3 regions of the Nocardioides sp. NPDC127503 genome follow, and region 3 is predicted to be linked to each of the others. Evidence: riboswitches for the same ligand, from Rfam matches in the RefSeq annotation. Region 3 holds a riboswitch; each other region holds the start of a gene.

Region 1 (7,694 bases), on a different contig from region 3:
CGTACATCGCCGCGAACACCCCGCCCCGGTCGATGTCGCCGACGACCACGGTGGGCAGCCCGGCATGCCGGGCCAGCCCCATGTTGACGTAGTCCCCGGCTCGGAGGTTGATCTCGGCCGGGCTCCCCGCTCCCTCGGCGACGATGACCTCGAAGCGAGAGGCGAGATCGTCGTACGCAGCATGGGCCGCGATCGCCAGATGCCGGCGCCCCGCCTCCCAGTCGTGCGAGGACACCTCGCCCGCGGGATGCCCCATCAGGACCACATGGCTGCGGCGATCGGAGCCGGGCTTGAGCAGCACCGGGTTCATCGACGGCTCCGGGGTGACCCGCGCCGCCAGCGCCTGCACCCACTGGGCCCGGCCGATCTCGGCAGTCGTCCCGTCCCCTCCTCCGGTGGTCGAGCCTGTCGAGACCACCATCGAGTTGTTGGACATGTTCTGGGCCTTGTAGGGCGCCACCTTGACGCCGCGGCGGGCGAACGCCCGGCACAGCCCGGTCGTCACGACCGACTTGCCGGCATCCGAGGTGGTGCCGGCGACCAGCAGCCCGCTCATCGGCGGGGTGCTCGCAGGAGGTAGATGTCCATCACCCAGCCGGACTTCTCACGCAGCCGGGTCCGAGCCTCCTCGATCGCGGGGACGACCTCGCCGACCGTGCCGGCGACGAGCTCCTCCTCGCGGGTGCCGAGGTTGCCGCCCCACCAGATCCGCCAGTCCTCGAGCCCGGGGAGGTCGACGACCCGGTTGAGCATCACCACGAGGTTGTCGTGCCCGGCCTCGACGGCCTCGAGCACCGCGCGGCCGGTGGTGACGTAGAGCGGACGCCCGACGTCATGGAGCACGAGCCGATGGCGGGCGGCGAGCAGCTGCACCGAGGAGATCCCGGGGATGACGTCGACCTCGACGTCGAGCTGCTCTGCGATCTGGTCGACGACCCGGATCGTGGAGTCGTAGAATGCCGGGTCGCCCCAGACCAGGAAGCCGACGTCGCCGGTGTGCTCTTCGAGCACAGACAGGTAGCGCTCGACCCGGGCACGGTGCCAAGCGGCGACCGCGGCCCGGTACTCCGCGTCGGTCCCGGTGAACTCCTCGCGCCGCTCGCGAGGTGCATCGGCGACCTTGACCACCTGGGCAGGCTGGTCCAGATGGCGGTCGAGCAGCTCCTCGCGGGCCCGCACCAGCGGGTCGGGCATGCCCTGCTTGACCGTGCCCGACTTGTCGGTGACCAGGAAGAAGTCGACCGACCGCATCGCGGTCACGGCCTCGAGGGTGACCTGGTCAGGGTCGCCGGGGCCGACGCCGATGATCTTGATCCGACGCTTGTCAGAAGAGCTCATTCCTCCTCCAAGTCACCTTCGATGTCGAGATAGATCTCCTGCATCGCCGCGACGACCTCGGGGTCGGGCGACTCCCACAGCCCGCGCTCGGCCGCCTCGTGCAGTCTCTCCACGATGCCACGCAGCGCCCATGGGTTCGAGGTCCGCATGAACTCCTGGTTGGTCTCGTCCAGGACGTACTCGCGGGCGAGCTTCTCGTACATCCAGTCCTGCACCACGCCGGCGGTCGCGTCGAAGCCGAAGAGGTAGTCGACGGTCGCGGCCAGCTCGAAGGCGCCTTTGTAGCCGTGGCGCTGCATCGCCGAGATCCAGCGCGGGTTGACCACCCGGGCCCGGAAGACGCGGTTGGTCTCCTCCTGCAGCGTGCGGGTCTTGATGGCGTCGGGGGAGGTGGAGTCGCCGACGTACGCCTTCGGCTCGCTGCCGGTCAGCGCGCGGACGGTCGCGACCATGCCGCCGTGGTATTGGAAGTAGTCGTCGGAGTCGGCGATGTCGTGCTCGGCGGAGTCGACGTTCTTGGCGGCGACTTTGATCCGGCGGTAGTTGGCGCGCATGTCGTCGGCAGCCGGGGCGCCATCGAGGTCGCGGCCGTACGCGAAGCCGCCCCACGCCGCATAGACGTCGGCGAGGTCCTGGTCGGAGCGCCAGTTGCCGGCCTCGATCACCTGCAGGATCCCGGCGCCGTACGAACCGGGCTTGGAGCCGAAGATCCGGGACGTCGCGCGGCGCTGGTCGCCGTGATCGGCGAGGTCCTCGAGGGTGTGCGCGCGGACGAAGTTGTCCTCGGCCGGCTCGTCGAGGTCGGCCACCATCCGGACCGCGTCGTCGAGCATCGAGACGACGTGCGGGAACGCGTCGCGGAAGAACCCGGAGATGCGTACGGTCACGTCGATCCGTGGCCTGCCCAGCTCGGCGAGCGGGATGACGTCGAGGTGCGTGATTCGGCGGGAGGCCTCGTCCCACTCGGGGCGCACCCCGAGCAGCGCGAGCACCTCGGCGACATCGTCGCCGGACGTACGCATCGCGGACGTGCCCCAGACGGAGAGCCCGACCGAGGTGGGGTAGTCGCCGGTCTCGTCCAGATAGCGCTGCAGCAGCGAGTCGGCCATGGCCTGCCCGGTCTGCCACGCCAGCCGCGAAGGCACCGCGCGCGGGTCGACGGTGTAGAAGTTGCGCCCGGTGGGAAGTACGTTGACGAGCCCTCGCAGCGGCGAGCCCGACGGCCCCGCGGGGACGAAGCCACCGTCCAGCGCGTGCAGGACGGCGGACAGCTCGTCGGTCGTCCCGTTCAGCCGCGGCACGACCTGCTCGGCGGCGAAGACGAGCACCTGCCGCACGGCCGGGTCGTCGTGGAGCGTCTCGGCGACCGCCGGATCCCAGCCGGCCGCGTCCATCCGCTGCACCAGATCCTTCGCCTGGGCCTCGATCTCGTCGACCGCCCGGGTGTCGGCGCCCTCCTTGAGCCCGAGCGCCGCCCGCAGCCCGGGCACGGCACCGCCGACGCCGCCCCAGACCTGCGCGGCGCGCAGGATCGAGAGCACCAGGTTGACCCGCGCCTCACCCTCGGGAGCGGCGCCCAGGATGTGCAGCCCGTCGCGGATCTGGGCGTCCTTGATCTCGCAGAGCCAGCCGTCGATGTGGAGCATGAAGTCGTCGAAGTCGTCGTCCTCGGGCCGCTCCTCCATGCCGAGGTCGCGGTGGAGCTCGGCGGCCTTCATCAGCTGCCAGATCTCGCCGCGGATGGCGGGCAGCTTGGCCGGGTCCATGGAGGAGATCCGGTCGTACTCCTCCATCAGCCCTTCCAGCCGCGCGATGTCGCCGTAGGACTCCGCACGCGCCATCGGCGGCACCAGGTGGTCGATGATCGTGGCGTGCGCGCGGCGCTTCGCCTGGGCACCCTCGCCCGGGTCGTTGACCAGGAACGGGTAGATCAGCGGCATGTTGCCAATGGCCGCATCCGGGCCGCAGGACGCCGACAGCGCGGCGTTCTTGCCGGGCAGCCACTCCATCGAGCCGTGCTTGCCGAGATGGACGACGGCATCGGCACGGAAGCCGTTCTCGAGCCAGCGGTAGGCACCGAGGTAGTGGTGCGACGGCGGCAGGTCGGGGTCGTGGTAGATCGCGACCGGGTTCTCCCCGAACCCGCGCGGCGGCTGGATCAGGATCACGATGTTGCCGGCCTGGAGCGTGGCAAGGACGAGCTCGTCGTTGTCGTTGACGAAGAGCTTGCCCGGCGTCGGCCCCCACGTCTCGACCATCTGTTCGCGCAGGTCAGCGGGGAGATCCGCGGTCCACTTGTCGTAGTCGGCCTTGGAGATGCGTACGTGGGCGTCGGTGAGCTGGGCGTTGGTCAGCCACTCCTCGTCCTGGCCGCCAGCCGCGATCAGCGCGTGGATCAGCGCGTCACCGGCGGCCGTGTCGGCGGCGGCGTCAGCAGCGACGTCGGCGGAGTCGAGGATGCGTACGACCTCGTTGTCCTGCCCGAGGTCATAGCCCTCCTCGCGGAGCCGGCGCAGCATCCGGATCGCGGAGACCGGGGTGTCCAGGCCGACCGCGTTGCCGATCCGGGAGTGCTTGGTGGGGTAGGCGGAGAGGACCAGCGCGAGGCGCTTGTCCGGGTTGGCCGTGTGCCGCAGGCGGGCGTGGTTGACCGCGATCCGGGCGACTCGCGCAGTGCGCTCGGGATCGGCGACGTAGTGGGGGAGACCCTGCTCGTCGAGCTCCTTGAAGGAGAACGGGGCGGTGATGATCCGCCCGTCGAACTCGGGGATCGCGATCTGGTTGGCCGAGTCGAGCGGCGTGACGCCGTCGTCGGAGGCCTCCCACTCCGCGCGCGAGCTGGTCAGGCACAGGCCCTGGAGCACCGGGATGTCGAGCGCCGCCATCCGCTCCACGTCCCAGGCCTCGTCCTCGCCGCCGGCGCTCGCCGAGGCGGGCACCGAGCCACCGGCCGCGAGCACGGTCACGATCAGCGCGTCGAGGGTGCCGAGCGCCTCGTAGAGGTCGTCGGGTGCCGAGCGCAGCGAGCCCGCGAAGACGGGTACCCCGGTGGCCGCGCCGGTCGCGTCGATGGCGTCGGCCAGCGCGTGGGCGAACGCGGTGTTCCCGCTGGTCTCGTGGGCGCGGTAGTAGAGCACGCCGATGCGGGGACGAGTGGCGTCGGCGGGCTCGGGCCGCTCCGCGAACCCCCACGCCGGCACCGTGGCAGGCGGCTCGAACCCGAAACCCGTCAGCAGGACCGTGTCGGAGAGGAACGCGTGCAGTTGGGCGAGGTTGGTCGGCCCGCCCTCGGCGAGATAGCGGTGGGCCTCGGCGGCGACGCCCATCGGGACGGTGGAGTGCTCCATCAGCTCGGCGCTCGGCTGCTGCTCGCCGCCGAGGACCACGACCGGGGTGCCGCGCTCCTTGACGGCGCTCAGCCCGTCCCACAGATCGTTGGGCGAGCCGAGGAGCCGGAAGACGACCAGGTCGGCATCGGCCACGACCTGCTCCAGATCGGTCGCTCGCGACGGGTTCGCCCAGGCGTAGTCGGCGCCGCTGGCACGGGCCGAGAGCAGGTCGGTGTCCGAGGTGGACAGAAGGGCGATGCGTACGCGTGCAGAGTCGGCCATGCCGAGTTCCTCCTAGGGGTTCTCGCCCCGTCGATCGGTCGGATAGCCCGCGGCCAGTGTCTGGCTGTGTCCGTGCCCAGAAGCTGTACGGACGTCACAGTGGCGGAACCGCCCCGGACTCTCACCGGGTTCCTGCGCCACGAGCGTGCTCGCAGCCTACCCCGCGCGCTGCTCGAGCCAGGTCTCGCGGGTGATCTCGTACTCGACCTCTCCGTCGGCATGTCCTGCGAGCGGTTCCTCGAACTCCTGGTGGAAGGAGCGTACGAAGCTCATCCCGACCGACACCATCGTTGCTCGGGAGGCCTCGTTGACCGACATCGTCTGCGCGATCACCCGATCGATCCCGAGCTCCTCGAACCCGTGCCGGAGCAGCTCGAGCGAGCCCTCCTTCGCGTAGCCCTTGTGCCAGTGCCGCTGCGGGAGCCGGTAGCCGAGCTCGGCGGCATCGGTACGCGGCGGGTTGTCGGGCGGCTCGAACATGTAGAGCCCGACGGCCTCACCGGCCGAGAACCCGATCCACTTGCCCAGCGCATCCGTCTCCTTCGCGACCCGGATCCACTTGTGCATCCGCTCCTCGGTCTCCTCCGGCCTGAGCGCGCGGGTGAACAGATGGCGCAGCACCACCGGATCCGAGTTGAGCTCGATCAGGAACGGCAGATGCACTTCGGACAGCGGAACCAGGTCGAGGCGCTCGGTGCGCAGATGGGCTTGCGGCATGGGCCAGACGTTAGCCAGGACGTACGTCGCCAGCACCTGGTTTCTGGGGCGATCAACTCAATTGACAAATCTGTTTGTCAATTGCATCCTGGGTCTTGTGAGCAACGGCATCATCTACGTCGACGAGCCGGACCGGGTGGCCGCGGCGCTGTCGCCTATTCGTCGGCAGCTCCTCGGTCACCTGCAGGAGCCCACGTCGGCCACCCAGCTCGCCGCCGTGCTCGAGCTGCCTCGCCAGCGGGTGAACTACCATCTGCGGGCGCTCGAGTCGGCCGGGTTGGTGGAGCTGGTCGAGGAGCGGAAGCGCCGCGGCTTCGTCGAGCGGATCGTCCGCGCGAAGCCGGGTGCGTTCGTGGTCGACCCATCGGTGATGGGCCGCGGACCCGAGTCCGCTGAGAGCGCGGGGCGGGTCATGGACCAGTTCGCCGCCGACCACCTTGTCGGGGTCGCCGCAGCCACCGTGCGGGATGTGGCCCGCATGCAGGTCAAGGCGGACGAGCAGGGCAAGCGCCTGCTCACGTTCACGATCGAGGCCGCCGTGCGCTTCGCTGACGCCGCCGACGTGCACAGATTCACCGAGGAGCTGACCGAAGCGCTGCGGCGTACGGCCGAGAGCTTCGACAGCCCGACCGGCCGGCAGTACCGCGTGGTCATCGGTGGGCATCCCGCCCCGGCAGCGGTGACCGCCCCATCCGAACAGGAGCAGAGTGATGAATGACATCCAGAGCGGCGAGACGCCGCGGATCGAGGTCACCGCGGCGGCCTCGGCCGATGCCGCGTGGCAGGCGCTGCGGGACCCGGCCGCCATCCGACAGTGGCACGGCTGGGACGCGGATGAGATCGAGGCCGAGATCGACTCGATCTACTTCACCGATGTCGTCGAGGAGGCCGACCGGCGCACCCTGGTCGCCAACGGCGGCGACAGGTTCGACATCCAGCCGGAAGGCGACGGCGTCCGAATCACGCTGACCCGTGCGCCGTTGTCCGGCAACCCGGACTGGGACGCCTACTACGACGACGTCACCGAGGGTTGGACGTCGTTCCTGCATCAGCTTCGGTTCGCGCTCGAGCGCCGGCCCGGCATGACACGCCGCACGTTGTTCTTCGCCGATCGCGGCACCTACTCGGGCACCGTCATCGAGCGGCTCGGCCTCGACGCTGTCGCCGGCCAGCCCCGGGGCAGCCGCCACACAGCGACGATCGCCGGCGAGGACGTGGCCGGCGAGGTGTGGTTCCGCTCGGCGCACCAGCTGGGCGTGACGGTCGACGCATGGGGCGAGGGCCTGCTGGTGATCGCCGGCACGGCGCCGTCGGACGCCGACCCGGCGGGCACCTCGATGGCCATCCTCAGCACGTACGGCCTCGAGGACGCCGACTTCGCGCAGCTCGACACGAGGTGGGCCGGCTGGTGGGCCGATCACCGGGCGGGGGAGTGATCCTCCGCGGCCAGGTGGCGGAGAGCTCGATGGGCGGCGTGGTAGCCGCACATGCCGTGGACGCCGGCGCCGGGCGGGGTGGCGGCGGAGCATAGGAACATCCCGGGAATGCCGGTGTCGTAGCCGGCGAGGGTGGGGCGGACGATGAGCTGGCGAAGCGTGTTGGCGCCGGTGGAGATGTCACCCCCGACGTAGTTGAGGTTGTACGCCGCGTAGTCGGCCGGTGTGGTGACGTGCGTCGCCACGATCTGGTCGCGGAAGCCCGGGGCGAAGCGCTCGATCTGGGCCAGCACCGCGTCGGTGGCGTCGCCCTCGTAGGCGTGCGGGACGTGTGCGTAGGCCCAGACCGGGTTGAGGTCTCCGGCCGAGCGGGACGGGTCCGCGACGTACTGCTGCCCGAGCAGCACGAAGGGACGCTCAGGCATCCGGCCTGCTGCCATCTCCCGCTCGCTGGCCGCCACGTCCGCGATCGACCCGCCGAGATGGACGGTGCCGGCGCGGCCGACCTCCGGGTCACGCCACGGGATCGGCCCGCGGACCGCCAGGTCGAGCTTGTACGCCGCGGGGCCGTGCTGCCACCTCCGCATCGCCC
Region 2 (7,694 bases), on a different contig from region 3:
CGATCGTCTACGACGGCTACCTCGACGTCGAGGTCGAGGGGGAGATCTTCCGGGTCGACATCGAGCGCGCCCACATGGAGGAGGACACCGGCAAGACCACCCACATCGGTGGCGCGACCGGCCGCATCCACGGCGCCGACTACTCGCTGGTCGACTACAACCGCGCCGGCATCCCGCTGATCGAGATCGTCACCCGCCCGATCCTCGGCACCGGTGCCAAGGCACCGCTGGTGGCGAAGGCGTACGTCGCCGCGCTGCGCGAGATCCTGCTGGGTCTGGGTGTTTCGGACGTACGCATGGACCAGGGCTCGATGCGCTGCGACGTCAACCTGTCGCTGTCCCCGAAGGGCTCTGGCGAGCTCGGCACCCGCACCGAGACGAAGAACGTCAACTCGCTGCGCTCGGTCGAGCGTGCCGTACGTTTCGAGATGTCGCGCCACGCCGGGATCCTCGACGCGGGGGAGGCGATCTTCCAGGAGACTCGCCACTTCCACGAGGACACCGGCACCACCTCGGCCGGCCGGCCGAAGTCGGACGCCGACGACTACCGCTACTTCCCCGAGCCCGACCTCGTCCCGGTCGCGCCGTCGCGCGAGTGGGTCGAGGAGCTGCGAGCGAGCCTGCCGGAGCGTACTGCTGACAAGCGGGCCCGCCTGCAGGTCGAGTGGGGCTACTCCGACCTGGAGATGCGTGACGTCTGGGCCGCGGGCGCTCTGTCGCTGATCGAGGCGACCGTCGCCGAAGGAACCTCCCCGCAGGCCGCCCGTAAGTGGTGGATGGCCGAGCTCTCCCGCAGCGCCAACGACCGTGGCGTCGAGCTCGCCGAGGTCGGTGTCACTCCGGTGCAGGTCGCCGAGGTGCAGAAGCTGGTCGACGCCAAGACGCTGACCGACAAGCTGGCCCGGCAGGTCTTCGAGGGTCTTCTCGCAGGTGAGGGCACGGTCTCCGAGATCATCGACGCCCGTGGCCTCGCCGTGGTCTCCGACGACGGTGCCCTCGGCGCCGCCGTCGACGAAGCCATCGACGCCCAGCCCGCCGTCGCCGAGAAGATCCGCGGCGGCAACCAGGCCGCGGCCGGTGCCCTCATCGGCGCGGTCATGAAGGCGACCGGCGGCAAGGCCGACGCCAAGCGCGTCCGCGAGCTGATCCTGGAGAAGCTCTCCTGATCCCACGCCGAGTCGGCTCGTCCTGACAACAAACTCCGCCGAGTCGGCGCGTCATGACGCGCCGACTCGGCGTTGGTTTTGGTCAGGATGAGCCGACTCGGCGATGGGGTGCACTGGCAGACTGTCCGGCGTGACCGTGACCGAGCCCTTCCGTATCGCACTGCTCATCGACGCCGACAACGCGCCCGCCTCGAAGATCGACGACATCTTGAACGACCTGGCCGAGTACGGCGAGGTGACGATCCGACGGGCTTACGGCAACTGGACCAAGTCCGAGCTCAAGGGCTGGATCGAGGAGCTGCACGATGCCGCGATCAGGCCGATGCAGCAGTTCGACCTGACCGCGCACAAGAACGCCTCCGACATGGCGCTCGCCATCGACGCGGTCGAGCTGTTGCACGCGGCGATCCCGGACGCGTTCGCGCTGGTCTCCTCCGACTCCGACTTCACGCCGCTGGTGCACTACCTGCGGGAGAAGGGCCGCGCGGTCTACGGCTATGGCCGGGAGAAGACGCCGGCGCCGTTCAAGAGCGCCTGCACCCGGTTCACCGTGGTGGAGAAGCTCGGTGGCTCCGAGGAGGAGACCGAGGTCGACGCCGAGCCCGGGACCACGCGCACACGCAAGCAGTCGTCATCGGCGACCAACGGGCAGGCGCTGAAGCGCAACGCCCGGTTGATCCAGCTGCTGCGCAACTCCATCGCCGCGGCCGCCGACGACGACGGCTGGGCCCTGGTCGGCACCGTGGTCTCCCGCATCCGCAACCAGTCCTCCGAGGACCCGCGCAACTACGGGTACGCGACCTGGACCAAGCTCATCAAGGCGATCGATCTCTTCGAGCTCAAGGATGAGGGCACCTCCGCGATCGCGGTCAGCGACAAGCGCACCAAGAAGTGACGTACGTCCTCTACCGGGTCTGCGCGGAGGCGGCCGGGCGGGCGCATCTGACGCCCTTGGGCACCGACCCGTGGAGGTGCTTCAGCGCGGCCTTGAAGTCGCGGCAGCGCTCGGCGTCCTCCTTCTTGTTCGAGGGATAGCCGATCGCCGCGTTGACCTTGCCCATGTCGAGGGCGTCGGCGAGCGGGTTGATGTCGCGGGCGACGGTCCAGTACCAGCGCGAGATCGGGGCGCTGTAGTCCAGCGACCGGGCGAGCTCGGGGCGGCGGCGCAGGTCGATGTCGAAGTAGGTGCCGGCGTCGGTGTAGTTGGCCTCGCCGGTCAGCTGGATGTAGCCGCGGCCGGTGAACTTCCGCTTGTCGCGGCCCTTGGCGTCGTGGTGGAAGGAGCTCTCGTTGGCGAGAGTGGTCAGATACGCCGCCTGCCGGTAGGGGGTGGTTATCTCGGCGTCGGTCATCGCTCGGTTGAGGCTCGGGAGCCCGGTCTCGACGGTGCTCCGGTCGCCGACCTTCTCGCCGAACATGGCGATCAGATCGACGTACGTGACCGATGTCCGTGCCTCCTCCGCGCCGGCCGTCGTGGTCGGGGAGAGGGCGAGAAGGGTGGCCGAGATCGATGCTGCGACAAGGCCGAGAATCCTGTGGCGCATGGGGACAGAGTGACTGCTCGACGGCGATCCCGCAAGCAGGGCCCGCCAGGCATAGGATTGCCCCCGCATAGCAGAGCCTCAATCAACACACGCCGTGGTGGGGGAAGCCGGTCGAATCCCGGCGCTGACCCGCAACCGTAGGCCCAGGCACCGAGAGTGTCCTGGGCGAGCCGGAGCACCTGCCGACGGACGCGTACTGACCTGACGCTGTCGTGGAAAGCAGCGGGTCGGCCTTGGGCCTTCCCGACGAACAGCGCGGAAGGAACCATGAAGAAGACCGTCCTCGGTGGCATCGCCGCCGCCCTCGCCCTCACCTCGCTCGCCGGCTGCGGCGAGAAAGCCGTCGAGGAGGGGGAGAAGCCCACCTACGACGCCAAGGTGTCCACCTCGGTGGCCGACTGGCTCGTGGCCCAGGCGCCGGAGGGTGTGGCCCGCAACGCGCAGTACGGCACCGACGACTTCGGGCTCAGCGCCGACATCGGGATCGCGCTGGCCGAGGTCGGTGGCTACGACGAGGAGATCTCGACGATCGCCGCGGCCGTGATGGAGAACAAGAAGGCCTACACCTCGCCCGGGTTCGGCACCATCACCTCGGCCGGGGCCACCGCGAAGGCGCTGGTCCTCCAGCAGAACGTCGACGCCTCCGACCCCGGTCTGCTGAAGCAGCTCGAGGGCACGGTCGCCGAGAACGGCCGCATCGCCGACAAGCTCGACCCCAAGAACAAGGAGGCGGCCGACTACTCCAACACCATCGGACAGTCGTACGCCGTGTGGGCTCTCAACAACGCCGAGAGCAAGGAAGCCGCGGCCGCGACGGAGTTCCTGGCCGGGCAGCAGTGCGAGGAGGGCTGGTTCCGGGTCACCTTCGCGGCCGACCCCGCCGCCGCTGACCAGACCTGCGACGCCGACCCGAAGGCCGTCCCGGACGCCGACGCCACCGCGTTCGCGCTGATCGCCCTGTCCGGGGTTGCGTCCCCGGAGGCGGAGAAGGCCGTCGAGGCCGGCGTGGAGTGGCTGAAGGAGACCCAGGCGAAGGACGGGTCGTTCAAGGCCGCCACCGGCAACATCGCCAACTCCAACACCACCGGCCTGGCCGGATGGGCGTTCGGGCGCGCCGGTGAGACCGCTGCCGCGGAGAAGGCGGCGGCCTGGGTCGCCGACCACGTCGTGACCTGTGGCGACGACGCCGGCGCGGTGGCCTATGACGACGCCGCGCTGACCGAGGGCAACGCCAAGGGCCTGACCAAGGAGTCCGAGGGGATGTATCGCCTCGCCGCTGCTCAGGCGCTGCCGTCGCTGGTCTTCCTGCCCAAGGACGCGACCGCGAAGAGCTCGTGCTGATCCTGCGGTCCTCGTTGGTGGCCCTGGCGTTCCTCGCCGGGGCCACCGCACCCGTCCTCGCCCCGGTCGCCGCATCGTCTGCCGCCGAGACGTGTGACGGGGTCACCGTCGTCGTCGAGCCCAACGCGCTGGGTGGCGACCCCGAGGTCACCTGTGTCCAGCCCGAGGAGGGCGACACCGGCGCCGATCTCTTCGAGAAGGCCGGACATCCGCTCACCTTTGTGACCTCGATGCCCAGCGTCGTATGCCGCGTCGATGAGCGCCCGAAGGCGGCCGGTTGCGCCCAGATGCCGCCTGCCGACGCGTACTGGTCGCTCTGGATCACCGACGATTCGGGGGCCTGGAGCTACGCCTCCAGAAATGTTACCGAAATCAGCGTGACCTCCGGGCAGGGTGTTGCGTTCACGTGGATAGACGACGATGTCGTTACCGCTCCGGCGACGGAGCTTGGGGATGCTGTGGGGGCGCCCTCAAGCCCGTCGCCGGAGTTATTTCCGGAAGAACCGACAGATTCGGCCTCCGAGCATCTGCCCGCCTGGGTCGCACCCGCGGGGATCCTCGCACTCTTCGCCGTCGCCGGTGCCGTGTGGTGGCGTCGGCGATGAGCACCCTGTTCCGTACGGCCGCGGTCGCGCACCTGCCCCGCGATCTGCACCCCGTCGCCTGGTGGGTGTGGGCGATCGGCCTGGCTGCGTACGCCTCCTTCACCACCAACCCGTTGCTGCTCCTGCTCCTGGTGGGGGTGGTGTCGGTCGTGGTCGCCGCGCGCCGAGGCGAGCAACCGTGGGCGAAGGCGTTCCGGCTCTACGTCGGCCTCGCGGTGTTCATCGTCGTGACCCGGGTGCTCTTCCGAGTGCTCCTGGGCGCGGTGCCGGGCCACGTGCTCATCGACCTGCCCGAGATCCCGCTTCCGGAGTGGGTGCTGGGGATCAGGCTGCTCGGGCCGCTCACCCGCGAGGCGCTGCTGGCCGGCCTCTACGACGGGTTGCGGCTGGGCGTCATCGTGATCTGCGTCGGCGCGGCCAACGCGCTGGCGAACCCGAAGCGGCTGCTGCGCTCGCTGCCGCCGGCGCTCTACGAGATCGGCACCGCTGTCGTGGTCGCCGTGACCGTGCTGCCGCAGCTGGCCGAATCGGTGCAGCGGGTGCGCGCCGCGCAACGGCTGCGTGCCGGTGCGACCGGAAACGTCAGGCGCCTGCGCCGCTTCCTGGTGCCGGTGCTCGAGGACGCCCTGGAGCGGTCGATGGCGCTGGCGGCGGGGATGGACACCCGCGGCTACGGACGTACGGCCGGCGTCCCGGTCGCCACCAGGCGGATCACTTCGGCGCTCATGCTGGTCTCGCTCGTCGGGCTCTGCGCCGGCGTCTACGCGGTGCTGGACGGCACCACGCCTGGCTGGCTGGCCGCCACCATGCTGAGCCTGGGCGTCGGCACCGCCGCCGGAGGGCTGGCGCTCGCCGGCCGCCGCGTGACGCGGACCGTCTACCGGCCCGACCGGTGGCGCTGGCCGGAGGTCGTGGTGGCGCTGAGCGGGATCGTGGTCGTCGCCGTGGGCTGGTGGGTCGCCCGTTATCAGGTCCCGGTCGCCTTTCCGGGAGTGAGCACCGTCCCGGAAGTCACGCTGACCGCCATGCTGGGTGTGCTCGTCGGGCTGGTCCCGGCCGTCGCCGCTCCGCTACCGGCATCATCGCTCGTTCACGAGGAGGCAGTCGCATGATCGAGCTGCGAGGCATCACCTTCACGCCGCCCGACTCCTCCGAGCACGTGCTCAAGGACGTCGACCTCACCATCGAGGAGGGCGAGCTGCTGCTCGTCTCCGGCCCGACCGGCTCGGGGAAGTCGACGCTGCTCGGCGTACTCGCCGGCCTGGTGCCGCGCTTCTCCGGCGGCGTGCTCGACGGTGACGTGCTGCTGGACGGTGCCTCGATCGTCCGTACGCCGCCGCGCGAGCGCGCCGGGATCATCGGCTACGTCGGGCAGGACCCGGTGGCCGGATTCGTCACGGACACGGTCGAGGAGGAGCTCGCCTACGGGATGGAGCAGCTCGGCCTTCCCCCGGCGACCATGCGGCGCCGGGTGGAGGAGACCCTCGACCTGCTCGGCATCGCCGAGCTGCGGCAGCGGTCGCTGCGTACCCTCTCAGGAGGGCAGCAGCAGCGCGTCGCGATCGGCTCGGTGCTCACCACCCACCCGCGGGTCGTCGTGCTCGACGAGCCCACCTCCGCCCTCGACCCCACCGCCGCCGAGGACGTGCTCGCCACCATCACCCGGCTGGTCCACGACCTCGGCACTTCCGTCGTGCTCGCCGAGCACCGCCTCGAGCGGGTCGTACCGTTCGCCGACCGCATTGCGCTCTTCGTCGGCGACGGCTCCGTCGCCGTCGGTGACCCCGCCGAGGTCCTGGAGACCTCGCCCATCGTCCCGCCGCTCGTCGAGCTCGGTCGCGAGCTCGGCTGGTCGCCGCTGCCGCTCACGGTGCGGGATGCGAGGCGGCGGGCGCGGTCGTTGGAATACCCGGTTAACCGGGTATCCCTGCACTTCTCAGGCGTTGCAACGCCAGAGAAGTGCAGGAAAAGCCTGAGAAGTTCCGGTCTCACCGTCACCAGAGGACGTAGGCCGGTCCTCCACGACGTCTCGATCGAGCTGCCCGCGGGGCGGGTGACGGCGCTGATGGGACGCAACGGATCGGGCAAGTCGACGCTGCTGTGGACGCTGCAGGGGACCCAGAAGCGCCTGGCCGGGTCGGTGGACGTCGGCGGCAAGGATCCGGCGACCCTCGACCCCGAAGAGCGACGCGAGCTCGTCGGGCTGCTGCCGCAGACCGCGGCCGATCTGCTCTACCTGGAGACGGTGGCCGAGGAGTGCGACGCGGGTGGCCCGCGGACTCGGGAGATCCTGGACAGTCTCGTCCCCGGCATCCCCGACGGCCAGCACCCGCGCGACCTCTCCGAGGGCCAGCGCCTCGCCCTGGCGCTGGCGCTGATCCTGAGCGCCGACCCGCCGGTCGTGCTTCTCGACGAGCCGACCCGGGGGCTCGACTACGCCGCCAAGCACGCCCTGTCCGAGATCCTGCGCGAGCTCACCGAGGCCGGCAAGGCGGTCTTGGTGGCGACCCACGACGTCGAGTTCGTCGCCGAGGCCGCCGACGACGTGGTGGTGCTCGCCGACGGCGAGGTGGTCTCCGCCGGTGACGTACGCAGCGTCACGGCCGAGTCGCCCGCCTTCGCGCCCCAGGTGAGCAAGGTCTTCGGCCCGGGCTGGTTGAACGTACGCGAGATCGTCGAGGCGGTGGGCGAGGGATGATCAGGTTCTCGCCCCGCACGGCCGTCCTGCTCGCCATCATTTCCGTGGCCGGGCTGATGATGTTCGGCTGGCCGCTGCTGCTCCACGGCTACGAGCGGGTGCAGCCGCCGTTCATCTTCCTGGCGCTGCTGCCGCTGATGCTGGTGGTGCTGCTGAGCGAGCTCTCCACGGGCGGGATCGACACCCGGATGATTGCGGTCCTCGGCGTGCTCAGCGCGATCGAGGCCGTCCTGCGCGCCGTCTCCGCCGGCACCGGCGGGGTGGAGCTGGTCTTCTTCATGCTCATCCTCGGCGGACGGGTCTTCGGTCCGGCCTTCGGTTTCGTCCTAGGCTGCACCAG
Region 3 (7,694 bases):
CCCAGGTCAGGTCATCGATGGCGTCGGTGGTGGTCGGGGTCTCGTTCATGGTCATGCCTCTCGTTCGAAGGTCGAAGGGATCAGTTGGCGCGGGTCTGCTTGCTGGCCTGGATGCCGGCCCGCGAACGCAGGTAGTACAGGCTCTTGATGTTCGGGTCGAGCAGGGCGAGCTTGTGGATCTTGCTGATGTACTGCGGGGTCGCGTCGGCCTGGAAGAAGAGGTTGAGCGACTGGGCCTGGTCGATGTAGACCTGCCGGTCCGAGGCGCGGGCGAGCAGGATCTCCTGGTCGATCTCGTAGCCGGTCTTGAAGACGTCCTTCTCGTGCTCATCGAGCCAGTCGACGTGCTGGACCGAGCCGCCGTGGTCGACGATGTCGTCGATGTGCGCCTGGTCGTAGACCGCGCGCTCCTCCATGACCTCGACAAGGTTCTGGTTCGCCCGCGGCATCTCGCCGGCCGAGGTGGTCTGGTTCCAGACGTTGGCGACGTACGGCTCGATGCCCTGGCTGGTGCCGCCGACGATCACCGCCGTGCTCATCGTCGGCGCGATCGCCATCAGGTGGGAGTTGCGCCGCCCGACGCACCACTCCGGGATGCCCGCGACCGAGCCCATCCACCGCGACGCGGCGTCGGCGTGCGACGAGATCCGCTCGAAGATGTCCTTGTTGAGCGCCGCCGCCTTGTCCGACTCGAACGGCACCCGCTGCTTCTGCAGGTAGTCGTGGTAGCCCATCACGCCCAGCCCCAGGCTGCGGGCCTTCTCGGTGTAGCGCACCGCCCGCTCCAGGCCACGGATGGTGCGGGCCTTGCGCAGGAACGCCTCGGCGACCGCGTCGAGGAAGACGGTGGCGACGTACGCCGTGTCCTGGTCCTTCCACTCGTCATAGGTCGAGAGGTTCAGCGAGGAGAGCACGCAGGTGTAGGAGTGGTCCTCGTCGCTGAAGAGGGTGATCTCCGAGCACAGGTTGGAGGCCTTGTTGGCCAGCCCGTTGGCCTTGTAGGACTCGGTCTGGGCGGCGTTGACGGTGTCGACCTTCCAGATGTAGCCCTTGCCCAGCACCACCCGGATCTTCAGCACCCGCTGATAGCGCTCCAGGGCGTCCTTGTCGCCGGCCAGCATCCGGTCGATGAACGCCTGGCTGAAGATCCAGCCGATGTTCTTGTTGGCGGGCTCGCGGAAGATCAGGTCGGCGAGTTCGAAGAAGTCCGGGTGGTCCACCGGCAGGTAGCCCGCCCAGGAGCCGCGGCGGGTGGCGCCCTGGCTGATCTGGTTGGTCATCTCCACGAAGTTGCAGAAGACCGGGACCACGCCGTTGGCCTTGCCGTTGTCGCTGAACTTCGCGCCACGGGGTCGGACGTCGCCGAGGTACGCCGAGGTCCCGAACCCGTTCTGGGAGAGGATCGCCGCCTCCTTGAGGGTTTCGTAGAAGCCCCAGACGGAGTCCTCGACGTACGACCCCTCGCACGAGACGGGCAGGCCTCGGTCGGTGCCGAGGTTGGACAGCACCGGCGTCGACGGGGAGAGCCAGCCGTTCCAGATCGCCTCGAAGAACCGCTCCGTCCAGGAGACGCCGTCCTCGCGGGGGTACATCTCGTCGGCGAGATCGCCGGCGGTGCTGGCGATGGTCTCGTAGCGCTCCCGGACGCTCTGGTCGGCGACGGTGTACTTGGCCTTGAACATGGCGTAGCCCGCCGTGGTCATGAAGGCGGGCACGATGCCCTCGGCCTGCAGGGCCTTGCGCTCGGCAGAGAGCGCCTCCCAGTTGCTGTTGCTCATTAGAAGCTGAACTCCGTCTCGCCGATGTTGCGGTTGTATTCGTTGCCGGTGACCTGGAAGAAGTCGTGGAACTGGGTGCCGTTGATGCCGCTGTAGAACCACTCGGCGATCGGGTTGGCCTCGACGTTGAACAGCGGCTCCATCCGCATGTTCTCCAGGGTCATGTCGATGCGGGACCTCACGAAGGTCTCCAGGTCGGCCTGGTCGATGCCGGCGATCGGACCGTGGTCGAAGAGCATCTCCACGATCCGGGACTCGTGCGCGTAGAGGTGCTCGGCGACGCCGCGGACCCGGGCGAAGAGATCGTCGCGCTCGGCCTCGAACTTGTCGGCCGGGACGGTAGCGGCGTACTCCTCGAGGGTGGTGTTGAACAGCCAGGCGCCGCCGGTGGCGTGCAGGTTCTCGTCCCGGGCGGAGAAGTTGATGCCGCTGATCACGTTCTGCAGCAGGTTCTTCCCGCCGGACTGGAAGTGCTTGAGGAAGGCGAAGTTGGAGTAGAGGACGCAGTTCTCCATCAGCGTGAAGACGCTCAGCGCGTAGAGCAGGTCCTCGTCGGCGATCGCGTCCCACACGAACTGGATCCGCTCGGCCAGCACCGGGTCGTTCTTGTAGGAGTCGTAGAACTCCTCGGTGTCGATCATGAGCACCTTGTTGAGCTTCGCGTAGAACGGCGCGTGCATGTTCAGCTCGGCGAACGAGAAGGCGTTGGCCATCATCTGGACCTCCGGACGCGGGAACGCGTGGAAGATCCGGTCGCCCCACACCTCGCCGCCGAGGATCAGCTCGTAGATGGTGAACAGCTTCAGCGTGGTCTTGACCGCGGCCTGCTCGGCGTCGGTCATGTTGACCAGGAAGTCCTGCTTGTCGTTCTCGACCGGGATCTCCTCGGCGGTCCAGAAGATGCTCCGCTGCTTCTTGGCCAGGTCCTCGGCCATCGGATAGTCGAAGATGTACGCCGACTTCTCGGTGCGGATCGGTAGACCCTCGGTGTCGATCATGTCCGTGCCCTTCTCACGCGGGCCCCCGGCCCGCTGGATGTCTCGTGCATCCGTGCCGGGGCAGGGAGGACGGCGGCAGCGCGCCGGGCGGACCCGGTCACGTGGTGCTCGCTCGATCCCCTGACCTTCCCTCGAGGTCGCGGACCCCACCATGAGGTGGGCACTGGCAGGTCTTCGGACTCGTGGGCGTCATCGTGCTCGGTCCTAGTGGCCGTCGCTTCCCAGGAGCCGGCTTGCTCCCAGTGCTTCGTGACGGCGGTCGTTCCCACTCACCGCTGCGGGGCAGTCCCGGACTCACACCGGGTTCCCTCTTGCCTCTCCCGCCTCGTCGCCGAGGAGGAAGAACCAGCTGCGAGGACCACTATATGCGGGAATTACACCAATGCAACTTCCTAGATCTTGTGTCTGATCGTGTCGTCGGCAACGCCGCGTACGCGGTCTGGAGCACCGTGCTAGCGTGTCGTCCGAGTCGAACGCATCCTGATGGATGCCAGGGAACTCCGGTGTGAATCCGGGACTGGCGCGCAGCGGTGAGGGCGACGGCGACGCTAGGCGCCACTGGGACGTGAGTTCCTGGGAAGGCAGCGTCGTCGGTTGAACCCGAGTCCGAAAACCTGTCGGCTCAGATGTACGTCAACGGGCCTCGCGATCAGGCTCCAGGAGACCTGAGAGGCCGACAGCCGTGGAAGCGTCCTGCCGCGATGCCCACCACCCGCACGCCGGCGGGCCGTCGTGAAACGCGCCGCCGGCGCGAACCGCAGAGTGCCCTTCGTGCCGCTGGTCCTCGGCCTGCTGATCGCCTCGGTCCTCAGCGCCGTTGTCTCCCTCGCCTTCGGCTCCGAGCGGATCCCGGTCACCGAAGTCGTCGCGGCGGTCGGGGACCGGCTCCAGGGTGCTCCGCCGGGGAAGTGGGACGTGATCGTGTGGGAGCTTCGCCTTCCCCGGGCCCTGATGGCACTGGTCGTGGGCGCGGGCCTCGCGGTGGCCGGTGCCGGGATGCAGACCCTGGTCCGCAACCCGCTCGCCGACCCGTTCCTCCTCGGGATCAGCTCCGGCGCCTCGGTGGGGGCGACCGCGGCGATCACCACCGGCGCGTTGGCCGGCTTCGGCATCTACGCCGTCTCCACCGGAGCCCTGCTCGGGGCGATCGGCGCGGCGCTGCTGGTCTGGCTCGTGGCGACCGCGCAGGGTGGGCTGACCCCGATCCGGTTGGTGCTCTCCGGGGTCGTGCTCTCCTCGGGGCTCTCCGCGATCGCCTCGTTCCTGGTCTTCATGAGCGATGACCCTCGCGCCGCCAACTCGGTGATGTTCTGGATGCTCGGCAGCGTCGGCGGCGCCAGCTGGGAGAAGCTGTGGCTGCCGGCCGCCCTCAGCCTGGTCCTGGGCCTGGCGATGCTGGCGCTGCACCGCTGGCTGGACGCCCTCGCCGCCGGCCCGGAGACCGCCGCGGCGCTGGGCGTGAACGTTGCGGCCCTGCGTACGGCCCTGTTCGTCGGGTTGGCGGTGCTGGTCGGGGTCCTGGTCGCGGTCAGCGGCGGGATCGGATTCGTCGGGCTGATCGTGCCGCATGCGGCGCGCCTGCTCGTGGGCGCGCGGCACCGGGTCGTCCTCCCGGTCGCGGCGCTGGGCGGTGGGCTGTTCCTGCTGTGGGTCGACGTCCTGGCGCGGCTGGTGGCGCGACCGCAGGAGATCCCGCTGGGCGTGGTCACCGGTGTCGTCGGGGCGCCGCTGTTCCTGCTGCTGCTGGGCCGTGGTCACTACCGGTTCGGAGGCGCGCGATGAGCGGGGCCGACGCCGGGACCGTGCTGCGACTACGTGGCGTCGGTGCCCGTCTGGGCACGCGCGAGGTGCTTCGCGACCTCGACCTCGACGTGCCCGTCGGCTGCCGGCTCGGGATCGTGGGGGTGAACGGCGTGGGCAAGTCGACGCTGCTGCGCATCCTCGCCGGGGTGCTGCGTCCGACCTCGGGGCACGTCTATCTCGCCGACGAGACCGGCCGGCTCCAGGAGACCGGTCAGATCGCCTCCCGCGAGCGCGCCCGCCGGCTGGCGTACGTCCCCCAGGAGGAGGTCGTCTCCGCCGAGCTCCTCGTCGGGGAGATGGTGGCGCTCGGCCGGGTGCCGCGCACCCGGCCCTGGTCCCGCGGCGGGAGGCAGGAGCGCGAGATAGTACGCGCGGCCCTCGACGCGGTCGGGCTGGCCGACCGCATCGACGACCCCTGCGAAAGCCTCTCCGGCGGGGAGCGGCGGCGAGCGGTGCTGGCCCGGGGCCTCGCCCAGGACTGCCCCGTGATGCTGCTCGACGAGCCCACCAACCATCTCGACGTCGCCTGGCAGCTGCGGCTGCTGCAGACCGTCGCGGAGCGGGCCGGGACGATGGTCGCGACCATTCACGACCTCGACCTGGCACTGCGCTCCTTCGACCGCCTCGCCGTCCTCGGCCGTCCCGCGGGCAGCGACCCCGAGAGCGGGCCGGCGACCATCGTGGCGCACGGGGCGCCCGCCGACGTGCTCGACACGATCAAGGTCGAGCACCACTTCGGCGTCGGGTCCGTCCAGGTGGACCATCCGCACCTTCCCCAGTCGCACCTCCTCATCCACCATCGAGAGGAACGCTCCGCATGACCACTCCCACGATCCGACCCGCTCGGCGTGCCCGCCTCACCTGCCTGGCCGCGCTCGCGGTCGGCGCCACGGTGCTCACCGCCTGCGGCGCGCAGGACCAGGCCGGTTCCGGCAGTGCCGCCATCGCTCAGGGCGCGATCACCGTCGAGAACTGCGGCGAGCAGGTGACGGTCGACGAACCGGTCACCGAGCTCTATGCGTACGACGGCGGGATCATCTCGATCGCGCTCGCTGCGGGCGCGCGTGACGAGCTCGTCGCGGTCACCGGGCTGGCGCGGGACAAGCAGCTGCTCGAGCTCGCCTACCCGCAGGACCGTGTCGACGAGCTCCGGGTGGTCGGCGATGATCAGCCGACGCTGGAGACCGTGCTGGCGGTCAAGCCGCAGATGATGTTCGCGGGCTGGGGCTACGGGTTCAGCGAGTCGCGCAACCTGCTGCCCGAGACGCTGCGCGAGCAGGACATCGACACCTACCTGCTCAGCGAGACCTGCCGGCAGGAGGACGGCGACCGCGGCACCATGGCGGCCTGGACGGCGCTGCGTACGGACCTGCTCAACATCGGCGAGCTGACCGGGCACGAGGAGACCGCGAAGAAGGCCGTGGCCGACAGCGAGGAGCGTCGCAAGGCCTTGGAGAGCGCGCCGAAACCGGAGGAGGCGCCGACCGCGTTCCTCTTCGACTCCGGAAGCGACGCGATCTTCACCTCGGGCTCCTTCGGCGGGCCGCAGGCGATCTTCGACACCGCCGGGGTGACCAACGCGACCGCCGACGTCGAGGACACCTGGACCGAGGTCGGCTGGGAGCGCTTCGCCGCCGCCAAGCCCGACATCATCTACTTCGTGGACTACCCCGGGCAGTCGTACGAGGAGAAGGTCAAGATCCTCGAGGCCAACCCCGCCTCCCGCGATCTGCCCGCGGTGAAGGAGAAGCGCTTCGTGAACCTGCCGTACGCGATGTGGGTCTCCGGGCCGCTCAACATCGACGCCGCCGAGTGGGTGCGCCGGTCCCTGGAGCACTTCGGTCTCGCGCCCGATTCCGGGATCGAACCGACGCTCGACATCACCGATCTCACCAACCTCGACGGCAACGAGTGGCTCCGCTGAGATCCCGCTATAGTGCACGAAACGGACATGAGGAAGCCGGTGGAACTCCGGCACAGTCGCGCTACTGTGACACCGCCTCGCGGCGGTGGAGTCAGACCCGAGTGTCCGGCCAACCCCAACGAACAGGGACGCAGGTATCCCTGAGGAGGACATATGTCGCAGCACGCTGTGGCGCCCGTCGCCGGCGCCGATCTGCCCACCATCCCGCTCCGTGAGCTCGCCCCCTGGGCGCTCTTCTTCGGTCTGCTCGGTCTCCTGGTGCTCTTCTTCATCAGCGCCGACCAGGGCGCCGTCTCGATCCCGTCCGGCACCCTGATCCACGAGTGGGTCCACGACGGTCGTCACCTGCTCGGCTACCCCTGCCACTGATGAGCCCGCGTGCATTTCTCGTACGCGGCCTGCTAGCTGGACTCCTCGCCGGCGTCGTCACCTTCCTGGTGGCGTACGCCGTCGGTGAGCCGCAGGTCGGTGCTGCCATCGCGCTGGAGGAGTCGGCCGGTGCCGATGGGCATGCGCACTCGCATGCCGCCGAAGGCGACGAAGGCAGTGAGGAGGCTGCCGAGGTCTCCCGCACCAACCAGAGCACCTGGGGTCTGCTGACCGGCACCCTTGCCGTCGGTGTCGCGCTCGGGGGCATCCTCGGGCTGGTCGCCGCATTCGCTCTCGGGCGGATCGGGCGGCTCACGCCGGGACAGTCGACGGCGCTCGTCACCCTGATCGGGTTCGTCGCGGTCGCGCTGGTGCCGTTCCTCAAATACCCGGCCACCCCACCGGCGGTCGGCAGCGGCGACACCATCGGCGTCCGCACCGCGGTCTACTTCGCCTTCCAGGCTCTCTCGGTCGTGGCGGCCGTGGTCGTGACGTACGCCGCCGTGCGGCTGCGCGGGCGGTTCGGCACCTATCTCGCCGTGGTCGGTGCGATCGCGGCCTACCTGGTCGTGATGGTCGTCGCAGGGCAGCTGTTCACGACGGTCAACGAGGTCGGGGACTTCCCGGCCGACACCCTGTGGTTCTTCCGCCGGGCCTCGCTGATCACGCTCGCCACCATGTGGGGTGTGATCGGAGTGGCGCTGACCGGCCTGGTGATCAGGCTGCACGCGACGGAGCGCGCCGTCGCGGAGCGAAAGGCCCTTGCCGCGAGCCTGTGAGCAGCCCACGAGAAGGTTCAGCAGCGGGGGAGGCGGTAGGCCT

The links. Region 3 has a riboswitch for cobalamin ahead of ABTW65_RS09950 (ribonucleotide-diphosphate reductase subunit beta). Riboswitches for the same ligand answer to the same signal wherever they lie in the genome.
Region 1: it holds a riboswitch for cobalamin, as region 3 does, so the genes downstream of both, cobN (cobaltochelatase subunit CobN) here and ABTW65_RS09950 (ribonucleotide-diphosphate reductase subunit beta) in region 3, are expected to answer to the same signal.
Region 2: it holds a riboswitch for cobalamin, as region 3 does, so the genes downstream of both, ABTW65_RS21665 (prenyltransferase/squalene oxidase repeat-containing protein) here and ABTW65_RS09950 (ribonucleotide-diphosphate reductase subunit beta) in region 3, are expected to answer to the same signal.

The regions. Positions count from the first base shown of each region.
Region 1 covers NZ_JBEORH010000011.1:1,047-8,740, forward strand. Annotated here, with positions in the region: partial or broken gene ABTW65_RS22800 (cobyric acid synthase) at 1-556, opposite strand, end outside; gene cobF (precorrin-6A synthase (deacetylating)) at 553-1,338, opposite strand; gene cobN (cobaltochelatase subunit CobN) at 1,335-4,949, opposite strand; cobalamin riboswitch at 4,984-5,128, opposite strand; gene ABTW65_RS22815 (GNAT family N-acetyltransferase) at 5,106-5,666, opposite strand; gene ABTW65_RS22820 (ArsR/SmtB family transcription factor) at 5,764-6,384, shown strand; gene ABTW65_RS22825 (hypothetical protein) at 6,377-7,102, shown strand; gene ABTW65_RS22830 (phytoene desaturase family protein) at 7,084-7,694, opposite strand, start outside.
Region 2 covers NZ_JBEORH010000010.1:63,106-70,799, reverse strand. Annotated here, with positions in the region: gene gatB (Asp-tRNA(Asn)/Glu-tRNA(Gln) amidotransferase subunit GatB) at 1-1,166, shown strand, start outside; gene ABTW65_RS21675 (NYN domain-containing protein) at 1,297-2,061, shown strand; gene ABTW65_RS21670 (glycoside hydrolase family 19 protein) at 2,072-2,710, opposite strand; cobalamin riboswitch at 2,789-2,911, shown strand; gene ABTW65_RS21665 (prenyltransferase/squalene oxidase repeat-containing protein) at 2,978-4,051, shown strand; gene ABTW65_RS21660 (hypothetical protein) at 4,045-4,656, shown strand; gene ABTW65_RS21655 (CbiQ family ECF transporter T component) at 4,653-5,768, shown strand; gene ABTW65_RS21650 (ABC transporter ATP-binding protein) at 5,765-7,354, shown strand; gene ABTW65_RS21645 (ECF transporter S component) at 7,351-7,694, shown strand, end outside.
Region 3 covers NZ_JBEORH010000003.1:598,691-606,384, forward strand. Annotated here, with positions in the region: gene ABTW65_RS09940 (hypothetical protein) at 1-55, opposite strand, end outside; gene ABTW65_RS09945 (ribonucleotide reductase barrel domain-containing protein) at 81-1,778, opposite strand; gene ABTW65_RS09950 (ribonucleotide-diphosphate reductase subunit beta) at 1,778-2,776, opposite strand; cobalamin riboswitch at 2,925-3,141, opposite strand; cobalamin riboswitch at 3,230-3,412, shown strand; gene ABTW65_RS09955 (FecCD family ABC transporter permease) at 3,539-4,558, shown strand; gene ABTW65_RS09960 (ABC transporter ATP-binding protein) at 4,555-5,400, shown strand; gene ABTW65_RS09965 (ABC transporter substrate-binding protein) at 5,397-6,503, shown strand; gene ABTW65_RS09970 (CbtB domain-containing protein) at 6,657-6,872, shown strand; gene ABTW65_RS09975 (CbtA family protein) at 6,872-7,651, shown strand; gene ABTW65_RS09980 ((2Fe-2S) ferredoxin domain-containing protein) at 7,669-7,694, opposite strand, start outside.